DNA from 2 places in the Shewanella sp. AC34-MNA-CIBAN-0136 genome. Region 2 is predicted to be linked to the other one. Evidence: predicted binding sites of a transcription regulator. Region 2 holds the regulator's gene; the other holds the start of a gene.
The links. The regulator MetJ, encoded in region 2, represses methionine synthesis genes. The targets are predictions, from matches to a motif close to TAGACGTCTAGACGTCTA.
Positions count from the first base shown of each region.

Region 1: metH (methionine synthase) is a predicted target of MetJ. The motif match lies at 3,943-3,960, and genes of this name have one in related genera.

Region 1 is NZ_JBEOPJ010000004.1:220,485-228,961, forward strand. It holds gene cobT (nicotinate-nucleotide--dimethylbenzimidazole phosphoribosyltransferase) at 1-666, opposite strand, end outside; gene AAEY94_RS05820 (FecCD family ABC transporter permease) at 820-1,926, opposite strand; gene AAEY94_RS05825 (ABC transporter ATP-binding protein) at 1,919-2,728, opposite strand; cobalamin riboswitch at 2,808-2,928, opposite strand; gene AAEY94_RS05830 (histidine phosphatase family protein) at 3,159-3,902, opposite strand; gene metH (methionine synthase) at 4,186-7,902, shown strand.
Region 2 is NZ_JBEOPJ010000010.1:89,387-97,863, forward strand. It holds gene AAEY94_RS11760 (pseudouridine synthase) at 1-547, shown strand, start outside; gene AAEY94_RS11765 (tetrathionate reductase family octaheme c-type cytochrome) at 642-2,036, opposite strand; gene AAEY94_RS11770 (DUF3373 domain-containing protein) at 2,099-3,811, opposite strand; gene AAEY94_RS11775 (c-type cytochrome) at 3,960-4,289, opposite strand; gene AAEY94_RS11780 (sulfite exporter TauE/SafE family protein) at 4,654-5,394, opposite strand; gene metJ (met regulon transcriptional regulator MetJ) at 5,470-5,784, opposite strand; gene metB (cystathionine gamma-synthase) at 5,993-7,162, shown strand; gene AAEY94_RS11795 (bifunctional aspartate kinase/homoserine dehydrogenase II) at 7,294-8,477, shown strand, end outside.

The DNA of each region.
Region 1 (8,477 bases), on a different contig from region 2:
AAGTGCTTGGTTAATGAGTTTTGTTTTAATAACCAAGGTAGCATCATCAATTCCCGTGCCTCTACCAACACATTGCTCAACATCAATATTGAGCATAGCTGACATTACCGCAGTCGCAGCAGAAGTATTGCCGATACCCATTTCACCTAAAGCAATTAAATTACACCCGGCATCAACATGGCGAGCAACCAACTGTCGAGCAAATTCAAACCCTTGGGCGACTTTTTCAAGTGGCATAGCCGCCGCTAAATGCATAGCCTTAGTGCCTGCGCCTAAGCGTTGGTCGATAACATTGGCTTGGCCTGTAAGCGGTTGTAATATTCCGCAATCGATAATTTCAAGCTCAAACCCGACTTGGCGACAAAACACATTAATTGCCGCGCCGCCTTGGACAAAATTATGTACCATTTGAGTGGTCACTTCGCTTGGCGCAATCGACACGCCGTAAGCGGCAATGCCATGGTCGGCAGCAAACACTAACATCGTTGGTTTAGTGATTTGCAGCGGTGTGCTTAACGACTGTTTATCGCCGCGGTACTGCACCCGAGCAATCTGTAGCGCCAAGGTTTCTAGCTGCCCTAACGCCCCTAATGGTTTGGTTTTTTGATTAATCTTATGTTGAATATTGGCATCAACATCTGACTTAACGGCTTCTATAACAAACATGGCGACTCCAACAATTCGGGCAGATAAAATTCAATATGATGTATTGCAGCACTCATCCAGCACTCATCCAGTGCTTATCAAAGAGCTTATCTATGTGCTTATCTAATTCTTAGCTATGTGCTTAGCTATGTGCCTATAAAAAGAGCTCAGTGTTTAACGGCGTTGACGCAAAATAAACAAGAAAAACACGCTGCCCAATGCAGCTGTAATAATGCCGACAGGCAATTCTTGGTTAAATAAAATGCATCGTGCTATCACGTCAATCCACACCATAAATAAGCCACCTAACATCGCGGTTAAGATCATCGGCTGACGTCCGGAAAATAATAGCCTAACCGTATGCGGGATCATCAAACCAACAAATCCAATGCCACCACAAGTTGCCACCAACATTGCCGTAATAAGCGAACACAGTAACAGCATACTTAAGCGCAATTTAGCGACATTTATTCCTAACGTATGAGCCGTTTCATCACCCGCTTGCAGCGCCATAATTTGCCGTCTAAATGCCAACATAATCAATAAACTAACCCCTACCGTCACACTGGGTAAGAGTAGATTAGACCAACTGGCTTTAGCAAAACTGCCTAAACTCCAAAACAGTACTGACGCCGCAGCTTGAGGGGTTGAAAAATACAACAGCAAGCTAGTCAATGCCCCAAACAGAAACGACGTTGCTACACCAGACAGCAACATACGTTCAACTTGGCTACTTCGACCAGGTCCCGACAAAATAAACACCACCAACACCGATAAACTGGCGCCGATGAATGCTCCTATCGGTATGCTTAATGTCGACCAAGACCACCAAGGTTGCGCGGTAAAGCTTGGCGCTATAGTCAATACACCAGAAAACATTTCGGCAAACAAACCGGTTTGACTGAATAACGACACCACCAGCACTGCACCAAATGACGCCCCGGAGCTAATGCCAAACAAATACGGGTCGGCCAACGGGTTGCGGGTCACGGTTTGTAATACACTGCCTGCTATAGACAACCCTGCGCCAGCCACAAAGGCCAACAAAATTCTCGGTAAGCGTAATTCAAGCACAATACGTTGGGTTATCGTAACCGCATGTTCACTGCCATCAATCGCACTCGGCATGTCGCCGCCTAATAAGGTATTAAATATCATTAATACGTCATTAAGATGAATGTTGGCCGCCCCAAAACTGGCGGCAAATATCGGGGTAAGCAGCGTAGCCAATACCAACAGACTGAAACAAACGTAATACCGACGTTGCGATGCATCAATCATGATCGGGGCATCCTTTCTGGCTAGGTTGGTAACCATAAAAATAACTGATCAGCGGCTTACCGTGTTGTGGGTGAAGATTAATGTCGCAGCACACACCAAACACCTCACTAATTTGCCGTTCGGTTAGCACTTCTGTTGGGGTACCTTTAGCAATTAATCGTCCTTGGTCGAGTAGCAGTAATTTATCGCACATTGCACTGGCTAAATTCAGATCGTGTATAGAAGCAATAACACTGATGCCTAAAGATGCAACAAGTTCAAGAATTTGAATTTGATAACGAATATCTAAGTGATTGGTCGGTTCATCTAAAATAAGAATATGCGGCTGTTGCACAATGGCGCGGGCAATTAGGGCACGTTGTTTTTCACCGCCAGATAACAGTTCATATTGTTGCTGAGCTTTTTGCTGTAATCCAACTTTGGTTAAGGCACTCACCACACGTTCACGGTCTTGGGCTGTGTTAGAGTCAAACAAGCCTTTATGCGGAGTAAGCCCCATCAACACTAATTGCTCGGTGGTCATGTCAAAATAATGCGGGGTATCTTGTTGCACCACAGCAATATTCTGCGCTAACAACTTAGAGGAATACTCACTGATGGGTTTAGAAAATATCTCAATATCGCCGCTGGTCGGCACAATATAGCGATATAAGCAGCGTAGCAGGCTCGACTTGCCTGCGCCATTGGGACCAATTAGTCCTAGCATCTGGCCTTTAGGCAAACTGAAATGAATGTCCGCCAGAATCGTTTTATTATCGACTTGCCAAAAAAGATGATTTACATCTAATACAGATTCAGACATGAAAGTTAGCCCGCCATGTCCAATTAATTAACACAAACATCTATTTAATAACTCCCCTAAGTCACCCGCTTAGGCATGGATATTGAGGCGATTCAAAGCTGGTATCTGACTTATGTCCCCATATTCGATGGGTACATCTACAGTTGCGGGTACAGTTTGGGCTTATCCCAATTCCCAATACCTTGAAAGGCACTATGGTTTCGACGCAGATTATTACGACAATTATGACGCAAATAACTATTCAAATTACGGCGCTGATAACTATGCCAATAACTATGCCAATAACTATGCAAATTGTGACACTAATGACTACGCACGTTATGGCGCAGATTATTATGCAAATTATTACGCAAATTATTACGCAAATTATTACGCAAATTATGGCGCAAAAATAATGACACTATGGTTATAACGCTCAGCCAATGAAGTGTTACGGCCAATGTAATGTAAAGCTCACTTCAGCGGTATTGCTATTCATTGCTGTCGCTTGAAAAGCGTCAACCTTATCAACATCATCAGGCCAATAGACATCGAGCACCATAATAGCAGCATAGGGGATTGCTAGGTTAGCGAATAATCCGCTAGATTGGCCAACCTTAAGCACATAGCCCATTAAGCAACGCATCACCCCACCGTGAGTAACCACTAACGCATGGGGACAATCGACAGCTTGAGCGGTTTGCGGCACGGTTTGCCCTTGTTGTTCGTCTATTGGCAGTAAACAAGAGTGCTGCTGGTGACACGAGCGCCATAGTTCATCCACCACGCTCATAAGCCCGGTCTCCACTCTCGCAGCAAAATCAATCACCGACTCGGCATTATCTGGCGTGCTATCAGCCGACCATGGGTTATGCCAGTAAGCATCAAATTTAGCAGGGTTTTGTTGGTAAATTGCATCAAACGATTGCCCATCCCAGACGCCAAAATCAATTTCTTGCAGTGCTGGTATCGTCGTTAACGGTAATGTTAATCGCTGCGTTAAAGGCTGGCTGAATTGCTGACACCGTTGCAATGGCGAACTAAACACATGGCTAATTGGATATTGCAGTTCAGCAAACGCTTGCTGCATTTGGGCCATTCCAGTGTCGGTGAGCTTTACATCGGTTTGGCCGCGAAATATTGCCCCACCTTCGCATTCTCCATGGCGCATTAATATTATCTTGGCTTGTTTCATTTAATTCAGCCTTGCTCTAGTGATAAAAATTCGCGTACTATGGACGTCTATACGTTTATATGTCTAAAATACTATCTTAAAAGATAATCATTTAGAAGATAATCATTGTACGCAGTAATTGTCCAAGGCAATTGCCTGCAACGGTTAAAGCAACCGTTGTGTATAACTGTTATTTACAACACTTGTGCACAGCAATGATGTTATCGCCCTACTATTGTAAAAATAAGGGTATGCTTATCTCAATCAAGGTATCAAGCAACATAGTGATAAAAAGGTAACTGTTATGGCGAAATCGACTTCTTACAGTCAAACACTTAAACAACTTAATGCATTGTTAGCGCAGCGTATTGTGATTTTAGATGGCGCCATGGGCACCATGATCCAAGACTATAAGTTGGAAGAAGAAGATTATCGTGGCGAGCGTTTTAAAGATTGGCATTGCGATGTTAAAGGCAACAACGACTTATTAGTACTCAGCCAACCGCAAATCATTAAAGATATTCATACTCAGTACCTGCTAAACGGTGCCGACATTATTGAAACTAACACCTTTAACGCCACCACCATTGCCATGGCCGACTACGACATGCAGTCGCTGGCCGCTGAAATTAACCTTGCTGGCGCCCGAGTCGCCCGCCAAGCTGCCGACGAAGTGGCAGCGCAAACAGGTTCACCACGTTATGTGGCCGGTGTATTAGGCCCAACCAACCGTACTTGCTCTATCAGTCCAGACGTTAACGACCCAGCGTTTCGTAATGTCAGTTTCGACCAATTAGTCGACGCTTATGTCGAATCCACCAGCGCCTTAATTGAAGGTGGCGCCGATATCATTATGGTTGAAACCATTTTTGATACTTTAAACGCCAAAGCCGCCCTATTTGCGATTGAAAAAGTATTCGATCAACTTGGCGATCGCCTACCCGTTATGATCTCTGGCACTATTACCGACGCCTCTGGTCGTACATTAACCGGCCAAACCACCGAAGCCTTTTATAACTCTTTACGCCACATCAAGCCGTTATCGATTGGCCTTAACTGCGCCCTCGGACCAAAAGAGCTGCGCCCGTACGTTGAAGAATTGTCACGTATTGCCGAATGTTATGTCTCTGCCCACCCAAATGCTGGCTTACCCAACGAATTTGGTGGCTACGATGAAACCCCAGAAGAAATGGCCGAAGTCATTAATCAATGGGCTCAAGAAGGCATGCTCAACATTGTCGGCGGTTGTTGTGGTAGTACACCCGCACACATTAGTGCTATTCGTGAAGCGGTGCTCAGACACGAACCAAGACAGATACCAGATATACCTGTGGCGTGTCGTTTATCGGGCCTAGAGCCACTCACCATCGACAAAAACTCGTTATTTGTTAACGTCGGTGAGCGCGCTAACGTGACCGGTTCGGCTAAGTTTTTACGCTTAATTAAAGAAGAAAAGTTTGAAGAAGCCTTAGATGTCGTGCGCGAGCAGGTTGAAAATGGCGCGCAAATTATCGACGTCAACATGGACGAAGGTATGCTTGATGGCGTGGCGTCAATGGCGAAGTTTTTAAACTTAATCGCCTCTGAGCCCGACATCTCCCGCGTGCCCATCATGATTGACTCATCAAAGTGGGAAGTCATTGAAGCTGGGCTTAAATGCGTTCAAGGCAAGTCGATTGTTAACTCTATTTCGATGAAAGAAGGCGAAGCCAAATTTATTGAACAAGCCACCTTAGTAAAACGCTATGGTGCGGCAGCCATTATAATGGCCTTTGACGAAGACGGCCAAGCCGATACACGTGAGCGTAAAACCCAAATCTGTACCCGTGCTTATCGCATTTTGGTTGATGTTGTTGGCTTTCCACCAGAAGACATTATTTTTGACCCTAACATTTTCGCCATTGCCACCGGTATTGATGAACACGACAACTATGCCGTCGACTTTATCGAATCGATAAAAGACATAAAAGCCACCTTGCCACACGCAATGATCTCAGGCGGCGTGTCTAACGTGTCATTCTCGTTCCGCGGTAACAACCCAGTACGCGAAGCCATTCACGCGGTGTTTTTATACCATGCCATTCAAGCCGGCATGGACATGGGTATTGTTAACGCTGGTCAGTTAGCCATATACGATGATATTGAACCAGAGCTGAAAAAACGGGTTGAAAACGTAGTTCAAAACTTACCATGTCCGGTAGCCGACTCAAACAACACCGAGCAACTACTCGACATCGCTGAAAGCTTTAGAGGCGATGGCTCACAAGTGGCCAAAAAAGAAGATTTAGCTTGGCGCAGCTGGCCGGTATCCAAACGTTTATCGCACGCATTGGTTAAAGGCATTACCGAATTTATTGATGAAGACACCGAAGCTGCTCGTCAAGAAGCCGTGCGCCCGCTCGATGTTATTGAAGGACCGCTGATGGACGGCATGAACGTGGTCGGCGACTTATTTGGTGCTGGCAAAATGTTCTTACCGCAAGTGGTCAAATCGGCACGAGTAATGAAAAAAGCCGTCGCTTACCTAAACCCATATATTGAGCTTGAAAAGGTTGCTGGCCAGTCAAACGGGCGAATTTTAATGGTCACAGTAAAAGGTGATGTGCATGACATCGGTAAAAATATTGTTGGAGTAGTACTTGCCTGTAACGGCTACGAAGTGGTCGATCTTGGGGTCATGGTATCGGTCGATAAAATTCTCGATGCAGTAAAAGAGCATAATATCGACATCATCGGCATGTCAGGTTTAATCACGCCAAGCTTGGATGAAATGGTCCACAACGTGAAAACCTTCCACCGTGAAGGCTTAACCATCCCTGCTATTATCGGTGGTGCAACCTGCTCTAAAATTCATACTGCAGTAAAAATAGCACCGCATTACCCACACGGCGCAATTTACATTGCCGATGCATCTCGCGCTGTACCTATGGTGTCTAAGCTGATTAATAACGCCACTCGCCAAGCAACCATCGACGAGGCCTACGCAGAATACGACATGATGCGTGAAAAACGTTTGTCGCAAACCAAGCGTAAAACCATCGTGTCGATTGAAGCCGCACGCGAAAACCGTTGTAAACACGACTGGGAAAACTACACCCCATTTACGCCTAATGTATTAGGTCGCCAGGTGTTTGATGACTATCCATTAGAAGACCTAGTCGAACGTATCGATTGGACACCGTTCTTTAGAAGCTGGGAACTGCACGGTCATTACCCTGAAATTTTAAAAGACAAAGTCGTTGGTGAAGAAGCGGTTAAATTATTTGCCGACGGCCAAGCCATGTTGAAGCAAATTATTGCTGAAAAATGGCTTACCGCCAAAGCAGTAATCGGTTTATTCCCAGCCAATACCGTCAACCATGACGACATTGAACTGTATACCGATGAAAGCCGCACCACATTGGAAATGACCACTCATCATCTTCGTATGCAGCTTGAACGCGTGGGTAACGACAACTTCTGTTTATCAGACTTTGTTGCTCCAAAAGATTCAGACGTTGCTGATTACATGGGCGGTTTTGCGGTAACGACGGGACACGGGATTGATGAACATGTTGCCCGTTTTGAAGCCAATCACGATGACTACAACGCGATTATGCTTAAATGCTTAGCAGACCGTTTAGCCGAAGCTTTTGCCGAGCGCATGCACGAACGTGTTCGTAAAGAGTTTTGGGGTTATGCCGCGGATGAAGTGCTCGATAACGAAGCGTTAATTCGTGAGCGTTATAAAGGTATTCGCCCAGCGCCAGGTTACCCAGCATGTCCAGATCATACTGAAAAAGGTTTGTTGTGGGATTTGCTAAAACCCGATGAAACGATTGATTTGAACATCACCGAGAGCTTCGCCATGTACCCAACCGCAGCGGTATCTGGCTGGTACTTTGCCCATCCAAAATCACGCTATTTTGGCGTGACTAATATTGGTAAAGATCAGGTAGAAGACTATGCCCAGCGCAAAGGCATGACGTTGGCAGAAGCAGAGAAATGGTTGTCACCGATATTGGACTATGATCCAGAATAGATTTATTTCGAATAGAATGAGTTCAAGAGTAGAAAGAGATCCTGAATAAAGAGAGACCCAGAGTAGATAGTGCTTCTGAATAAAGAGTGCTTCTGAATAAAGAGTGCTTCTGAATAAAGAGTGCTTCTGAATAAAAAGTGAACCTGAAAAAAGGGTAACCTTGAGTCATCACGGTTACTCTTTTTTATGTCCAAACTTGGTTTGGATTTTGGTCAAAAGACTCCATACTGCACGGGTCAAATCAAGCGTTATTCCGGCAATGCTTTTTAGCCGGGATAACGCTTCGTCGTTTTTACAATAAATAACTTAAAACGTCTTTGATCTTCTCAATTTAATTTACTGCTGGATAAAGTAAAAACATCTCAACTGGACATACCCTTTTCATCATTACACTATAAAAAATAGTCATTTATAATAATAGATACCCTTAAAGAATCACTCTACAATAACTTCGTTTAAAAAATAATCATCTGAATTACAAAGCAGGGAGTTGCTTCATCTATGGCCTATAGAGCATATATTGGGATTTTTGCATTCCTGTGTCTGATTGTCGCCGTTAGTTGCTACTCGGAGGA
Region 2 (8,477 bases):
GACTCAAATTGATACGGTCGCCCCAGCACATAGGCTCGATAAAGACACGGCTGGGGTGATGTTAATGACGCTCAATCCGCAAACACGCCATGCATATCATCAGCTATTCTTAGATGACAAGATCACTAAAGATTATCAGGCCATCGCTAAATTAACACCTAGGTTGGTGAGTGAATTAGCCGATAATACTTGTACGCTTCCTATTCATTGGACGGTTAAAAATCGTATTGTGGCGGCAAATCCAAGCTTTACCATGCAGGTGGTTGAAGGCGAGGCGAATAGTCATTCTGAAATCAGTTTAGTGGCGGTAAAAGATGGTTTTGGCTTGTTTGAGTTAAGTCCGATTACCGGTAAAACTCATCAATTACGTGTACACATGCAAAGTTTAGGCATGCCGATTTTACATGACCGCTTTTATCCAGTGCTACAACCTAAAGGGCCGGACAACTTTGATAAACCATTGCAATTATTGGCTAAACGGTTGCGCTTTACCGATCCAATCAGTGCTATTGAACAAGATTTTCAGTGCCAAGGTTTGGATTTTTAGTTGGTTATTTAGCGAATAAAAAAACCGCCATCATAAAATCGATAGCGGTTTTTTTGTATCAGCTTATTGCTGTTGCAGTGAGCTTATCTGAGTATTAGTCAGCTTTAGTATGTTTAATACCTTTACGATTTTTCATTGGGTCGCCATCATAACCAAGGGCTTTCCAATCCAAACGCTCGCCTTTGTTGTGGCAGTCATTACACTGTAGTGCCTTGTCTTTTGGTGACACCATGTGGTTGATGCGCCACCACATCTCAGTTTCAACAAAACCATGCTGGCCACTGTATTTGAGTCCTTTCTCTATCATGGTTGGGTTAGCTTCCATGCCTAATTTGGCTGCTAAGTCCCAATCAAACTTATCCCAGTAGCCACCTTCACCGTACGTTTTAGGGGTTATCAGAATATTAAGTTTAGCATCATAGATTTGCTTACCCGTGTGCACTTTAAATGGGTAGATTTTAGCTTTAGGGTCGCGAATATCACCTAATGGATAAGCTAATTTAACCGTTTTAGTGGGGTCCATTTTATCGCCAGCCATATACGCATCGGCGCGGCCATTAAACCAGGCATATTGTGGTTTAACGTCTTTTTGCCAAATAAAGCTGCCTTTCTTTTTCATAAAGGTGTGCTTGCCGTATTGGTCTGTTGTTTCAGGAAGATCTTGACCTGCCTGTGACCAATCCCAACGCATTTTGGTGGGTTCATTTTTAGCAAATGATGGTATATGACAAGTTTGACATGCTACCGTTTCCGAGTGGGTATTAAGCTTTGCATTTTTATGAGGCGCAGCATCATGGCAATTTACACAACCAATTTTGTTTTCCCCACCAGGTGATACGCCCATCGAGTTACCGGTAATTTGATGATTTTCAGTAACGTGACAAGTTTGACACTGGAAGTCATTGCCATCGGTATCCATGTGGACATCGGTCGCTTTATCTGGATAAGACATTGATGAGTCTAAATCGCCGTGTTTAACCGCATCACCACCGCCACCGTAAAAGTGGCAACTGCCGCAATTGTCACGCACGGGTGCACCTACATTTTGGGCAACATTGGCTAAATTGACTCTTGCTAAGGCCTCGCCTGCGCCCGCAGGATCTTTAATGTAAGTTCCCGTGGTGTCGTGACAGACTAAGCAATCGACTTTGGTCATGTCTTTAAAGTCGAATGTAGAATCTTTCCAACCATAACCTGCATGACAACTGGTACAACGCGGTTCGTTACCCGATATCGATACACAAAAGTTGTTAATACTGTTTTTTTTACCACGCATCACTGTGCGGTCAGGTAGTTTTTGCTCTAACTCCCAAGTCCAATGTGAAGATTTCATAAACTCTTCAGCATGTTCTTTATGGCAGGTTAAGCATTGTGTCGTCACTTCAGGGCCATTAGCAAAAGGCCCTTTCAGCGCCTCTTTATGGTTAAAGGCAGCCTGTGCGCTACTGCTTAATAACAGTAATACAGCCAGTGCTGATAATAGTTTCATGATATTTGTCCTTACCCCTGAGCTTGTGCTCAGGGGGGCCAAGTTAGAAGGTTAAGTTAGCGTTAGAAGTTAACGGTCAGTGAGGCATTGACGTCATAGGCGGTGTCAACAACGGGCAACATTGAGTACGCGCTACCGGCAATCACATCGTCAACCTTCATCGGTGCACCTACTGGTGAGCCACTTCCGGTATATTCATAGTCGTAATACAAACCGGCTAACTTGATAAACATTTTTGGATTAATATCAAAGATATAATAAGCTTCGGCAACGTGGCCACGAGTGGCTAACTTACTGCCGATTGGGTCGTCTTGTGCTTGGGTGAAGGGACTCCAGTATTTAGAACCGTAGTTATATTCCAAACCGAATTTGCCGTATGGTGCAGGAATTTGCATGCCCACATAAATGCCGTAACCATCTTTGGTGTCGCTATCAACGGTTTCTTTTGGCACCATAATGATTTCAGTACCAGTGCTGTTCAACTCTGCTTCAAATACTGCATCGCTTAACATGCCACCGAACAAACCAGCATTGCCGTTGGGTTCAGCACGAGTCCATCCTAATGAGGCAAACATTTTCAGGTCGTCATCGGTTTCATAGGCATAACCTAGGCCACCTAAGTACATATCACCAATGACACCGCTTGGTTGTACGCGGGTGACGAAGTTAAAGTTGTCGAATTTTTGCATGTCTTGATACATGGTTGGGGCAAAGATACCCGCCAGTTGAGTAGGGAATGCCATGGTGCCCGTAAAGCCATCATTGACATCTTTAGCACCGAATAAAGTGAACTGTAAGAAATGGTTACCGTCATTAATCACGTCGATATTAAACCCGCCGAGGTGGGTATCTTTAGTGATGATGTCACCAAACAATTCGCCATTGCCGTACTGTGATTCAAAGCCTTGGCCATAGCAAAAACGCACTGTTTGACCTTCAATACCGGTGATATCACCCAAGTTGTAACCTAAGGTAAGACCATCGAAGTTGAAATTGACTAAGTGACCTGATGGCGTGCCGCCTCTGAGTTCATTTTCACGATAATGATTTGGTGGACCGTACGTTGAAGGGCGACGTCCAATAGAAAGGTAAGTGCCACTACCATTAATGTCTTTCCAATTAAAATAGGCGCGCTCTACTTTTAACTCATCACCACTGGTGCTACCGCTACTGGTGCCGTCCATGGTGAATGAGTTCCATGAGTCGAATACTTTAACTCCAGCAGAGTCTCCCCAGCTCTTAAACATGGTTAAACGTCCTGCAAAGCTGACGTTATCCCACACTTTAGCGTCAATGTTTAGGCGTAAGCGCGTGGTGTAAAATATATCGTTATCAATGTCCTGTTGGGTTTTTTGGCCCAACAGCATTGGCATAACGCCTTGCAGCATACCGCTTTGAAACGCGCTGGCTAAATCAGGGTTTGCCATCATCATTTGGCCTAACGGTGAGGTAGCACTGTTTGGATCGCCAAATACTCCTGACATGGCTTTAGCGCCAAAGTCAGAAAAGTTAACGTTCATGGCTGGGTTCCAAGTGACGTTTTGATAATGTAATGAATGTGCTTTGGTTCTAAAATCACCCGTAATGGCTATTCTGTCTAAGGCTGTGTGACGCTCGGTTTTGTCAACTCGTGAATTTAAGTAATCAAGATCTTCATTAATAGTAGCCAGTTGTTGTTTAAGATCGGCAATCTTTTGTGCATCGGTATCTGCTGCTAGGCTTGCGCCGCTCATAAAGAGCGCGTTAGCCACTAATATTGAGATGAGAGTTCTCATGGTCTTTCTCCCCTTTATTTGCCAAATAACAAGGTCAATTTGGCAAATTTTTTGTGTCAGGATCCCTGAGGCTAAGCCTCACAGTTTTTTCGTTTGGTTTATTGGCTGATGTTTCGTTTAGAACGAAAAGATACTCAGCATTGATGATTTAGCCGCAAGTAGCTGGTTGGTCTGAATCGGCGGCGTGGTCATATAAAAACTGTTGAATATCTTTTATGTCTTTTTCTGATAAGGCTTCAAAAACGGCAGGTTTAGCTTTGTGCTTATCACGAGTAAAGAAACGATCCCATTGGCTCATGGTTTTGGTCATTGGGGTTAATTCAGGACCTTCACTGTTAGCGCTGTGGCAGGCTTTACATTCTTTTTTGTACAGGTGCTTACCTTTTTTAGGATTACCACCATCTGCGGCCATCACTTGGGTGCCAAGTGATAATGCCATAGCAACTGCGATACCAACTTTAATGTAAGTGTTCATCATTTTGTCCTCTGTCGGGCTTATTAGGGTTGTGCATTAACAGCATTTAATTATTTATTTGCTGTAAACAATGTTACCTAAAAGTGAGTAGTGTTAATTTGAAGTAGATCATATCCATGAGAAAAATCTAATTGAAAAAAAGTTAATTGAAAGAAATCTAATGAACTAGTGTGATGTGGATCTATTGCGCCAAGATGAGGATTTTGCTAGAGGAGATAAAAGTGGTTTTTTTGATACTTATTGATGGCGTTTTTAGGTGAGAAATAGACTGCTTGATAAATAGAAGGGGAAGATTTTAATCATTATTAGCGAACAAGCCCATTGATGGCTGGTTTTGTTTACAGGTACAGAATAGCTGATTAGCTGATTAGCTCATTAACGTGTTGGTCGACATAATCACTAACACAGTGGCACTAATACTACATAACACTAAGGTGACTATGCGGGTTTTATCTTTATCAACGCGGCCAATTAATCTACCTGAGACAAGATAACCAGCAACGACTGAAGGCAATAATAGCAGTGATAGCCATAAATGCTTCACTTCAACTAAGCCGACGATGGTTAGAATAGCTAAGGCAATTAATGAGCTAAACACGAAAAAGGCAGATAATGCCGCTCTAAACTGACCTGGGTCTTGGCCTGCAAGCAAAATGGCCATTGGTGGACCACCGATAGCAGCGATATTGCCAAATATGCCTGAAAATACCCCAGCGATAAATAAACTGAGGCGATTAATAGGGGCGGTAAAGCGAAAGATGCTAAGAATAACAGCAATAAACACAATGCCTGCAATCACTAAGCCTAGTATGGCTTGTGGGGCAAACAGCAATAATCCAGCGCCTAAAAACCCCCCAGGGATCCGCCCGAGTAAGGCATATTGCAAACCATTAAATTGTAGATGACCGCGTTCTCTAAATAAGGTCATTGCAGAAATGGCAAAGCCCATAACAATAATAGGAACAGGAACTAATTGAGGATTAACAATATACAGCAGCGGGCTTGCAACAACGGCTAACCCAAAGCCAATTAAGCTTTGGGTTAGCGCGCCAAAAAACACGATAATCGATGCCAGTATCAAGGTCGTTGGATCGATAAATGACATCATAAGTTCTCTTTAAAAACATGACGACTTCTTATTAGGGTCGTTTCAAAGTCTGTGAGGTATTGACTAATCAGTGAATTATTCGAGCTCTTCCCACTCGATACCCATATCATCCATTAACTTTTTCGCTTCACTTGGAATGCTATCAGGCTGATCTTTTGATAGATCACCGTCATAAGGTAATGGTTGACCTGTGTACGCATGCAAAAATGCTTCGCATAGCAGTTCACTGTTAGTTGCATGGCGCAGATTATTTATCTGGCGACGCGTCCGCTCATCCGTCAGTACTTTTAATACTTTTAAAGGGATAGAAACCGTAATTTTTTTTACTTGTTCATTTTTTTTGCCGTGCTCGGCATATGGGCTGATATATTCGCCATTCCACTCAGTCATTAACTTACCCTTAACGATAAATACGCTGCAGATTTTAAACCGTTACAATCTCTAGTCAAATTATTGCTACTATTTAATCCCGATTGCAAATAGATTTCTTGATGTTTAGACGTCTAAACGTCTATTTAAGTTGACGGATGGGGATCTCTTAGGTAAATTTGGACGTCTAGACATCTCTTTGTGTGTTTGTGAAATTTTAGGAGTTACCATGACTAAGCATCAAAACGCCACATTGGCCGTTCGCCAAGGTATTGAAACAGACACACAACATGGTGCTATCGTGCCACCGATTTATTTATCGACCAATTATTCATTCGATGGCCACAATAATCCGCGCGAGTTTGATTACAGTCGTTCGGGTAATCCTACTCGATGTATTTTAGGTGACGCACTCGCCAAACTCGAGCAAGGTGCTACCGGCGTGGTGACATGTACCGGCATGGCGGCGATTACATTGGTGACTAGCTTACTTGGCCCAGAGGATTTATTGGTTGTGCCGCACGATTGTTATGGTGGCAGTTACCGCTTATTTACTAATTTGGCCAAAAAAGGCCAATTTAAGTTATTGGTTGTTGATCAAACTGATGCGCAAGCGCTGAGCAAAGCGATAGCTCAAAAACCGAAAATGGTGTGGTTAGAAACGCCATCGAATCCTTTATTGCGGGTGGTAGACATTAATGCCATTAGTATCGCTTGCCATGACGTTGGCGCGCTAGTGACAGTCGATAACACCTTTTTATCACCAATATTACAGCAGCCATTATTATTAGGTGCAGACATTGTGATTCACTCAACCACCAAATACATCAATGGTCATAGCGATGTGGTCGGTGGGGCTGTAGTGGCTAAAGATCCTCAAGTGGGTGAGTTGTTACATTGGTGGTCAAATACTCTTGGGCTTACGGGTTCAGCATTTGACAGTTATTTAACCTTGCGAGGCTTACGTACTTTAGCGGTACGAATTCGTGAGCATCAACGTAATGCACAAAAGATTGTTGAGTTACTCAGCGCCAGTGATGTGGTGGCCAAGGTGTATTATCCGGGTTTAAAAGACCATCCAGGTCACGAAATTGCGGCAAAACAACAACAAGGCTTTGGTGCTATGTTAAGTTTTGAGTTAATCGGCGGCGAAGCGGAAGTAGTGGCATTTTTAAAGGCGCTGTCGTTGTTTAGTGTTGCCGAAAGTTTAGGCGGGGTGGAAAGTTTAGTCGCCGTTCCGGCCACTATGACCCATCGAGCAATGGACCCACAAGCAAGGCAAGAGGCTGGTATTAAAGAGACTTTATTGAGACTATCTGTCGGTATTGAAGATGCAGATGACCTCTTGGCCGATATTCAAGCAGGCCTAGCAGCTGTTGCCGCGATAAAATCAGCTTAATTCGAGTTTAAGTTAGCTGTGGTTTCGACCAAATTGGGTAAAATAGCAAAACATGCACTTGCAACACTATTGGTTTCAAAATAGAAGTCTAGCAGTCGCAACAAAAGTCGTAGTTGTTTAAGGAGTCAGTAATGACGCGAAGTCATTTACATAAGTTTGGTGGTTCAAGTTTAGCGGATGCAGATTGCTATCGCCGTGTTGCACATATTCTACTTACGCATGGTCAGAGTGATGATTTAGTTGTGGTATCCGCCGCCGGAAAAACGACTAACTTCTTATACAAATTATTGAGCCTGCGTGACAGCGGTCAGTTGTGGCAAGAAGAGCTGCAAATTCTGATCAGTTACCAGCAGACGTTAATTGAACAATTATTATCAAACGAGCAAGCGCGTGATTTACGCGAACGTTTGTCTACCGACAAATCTCAGTTAGTCAGCTTATTATCTTTAGAGCAACGTAACGATTACCAATTAAACCAAGTGGTGAGTTTTGGTGAACGTTGGTCGGCGCGCTTAATGGCCGCTTTGTTAAGAGAAATGGGCGTAGCTGCGACTCATGTCGATGCGTGCTCTATTTTGGTAGCCGATGAAGGTGCCGTACCCAATATTTTAGTGGCTGAGTCTCGTGACAAGGTACAAGCCTTATTAGCCTTGCACCCGCAAGAGCGTTTAGTGATCACCGGCTTTATATGCGCTAACCGCCACGGCGATACCTTATTGCTGGGTCGCAATGGTTCTGATTTTAGTGCCACCTTAATTGCCAGCTTAGCTGACATTGAACGTGTGACCATTTGGACCGACGTTGAAGGGGTATTTAACGCCGACCCGAATAAAATTAATGATGCTAAATTACTCAAGAGTATGTCACTCGCAGAAGCCGATCGCCTAGCGCGCCTGGGCTCTCCTGTACTGCATTCTCGTACCTTACAGCCACTGTTTAATACTGAAGTGAGTTTAGCGGTACGCTCAAGCTATGCTTCACACACTGACTTTACTTTAATCGCGCCACTGAGTTCATCAGCGAGTGCGCCTGTGGTCACTAACTTAAATGAAGTGGTGTTGTTTAGTTTTAAAATGAACGCAGATATTGAACCATTGTTGGCTATTTTAGAAAAAGCAGGTATCACACCGTTAGCTTATTGGTCGCTAGCACAACATAAGTTTGAGTTGGCGTTAACGCTTGAAAGCCAAAAACAAGTGCAAGCTTTGCTCACTCAATACAGCAGTGAATTTTTGATTGAAGAATTGAGTGCCCAAACTGACTTAGGCCTAGTGGCATTAGTCAGTGCCGATGCTCATCACTTTAGACGCAGTTT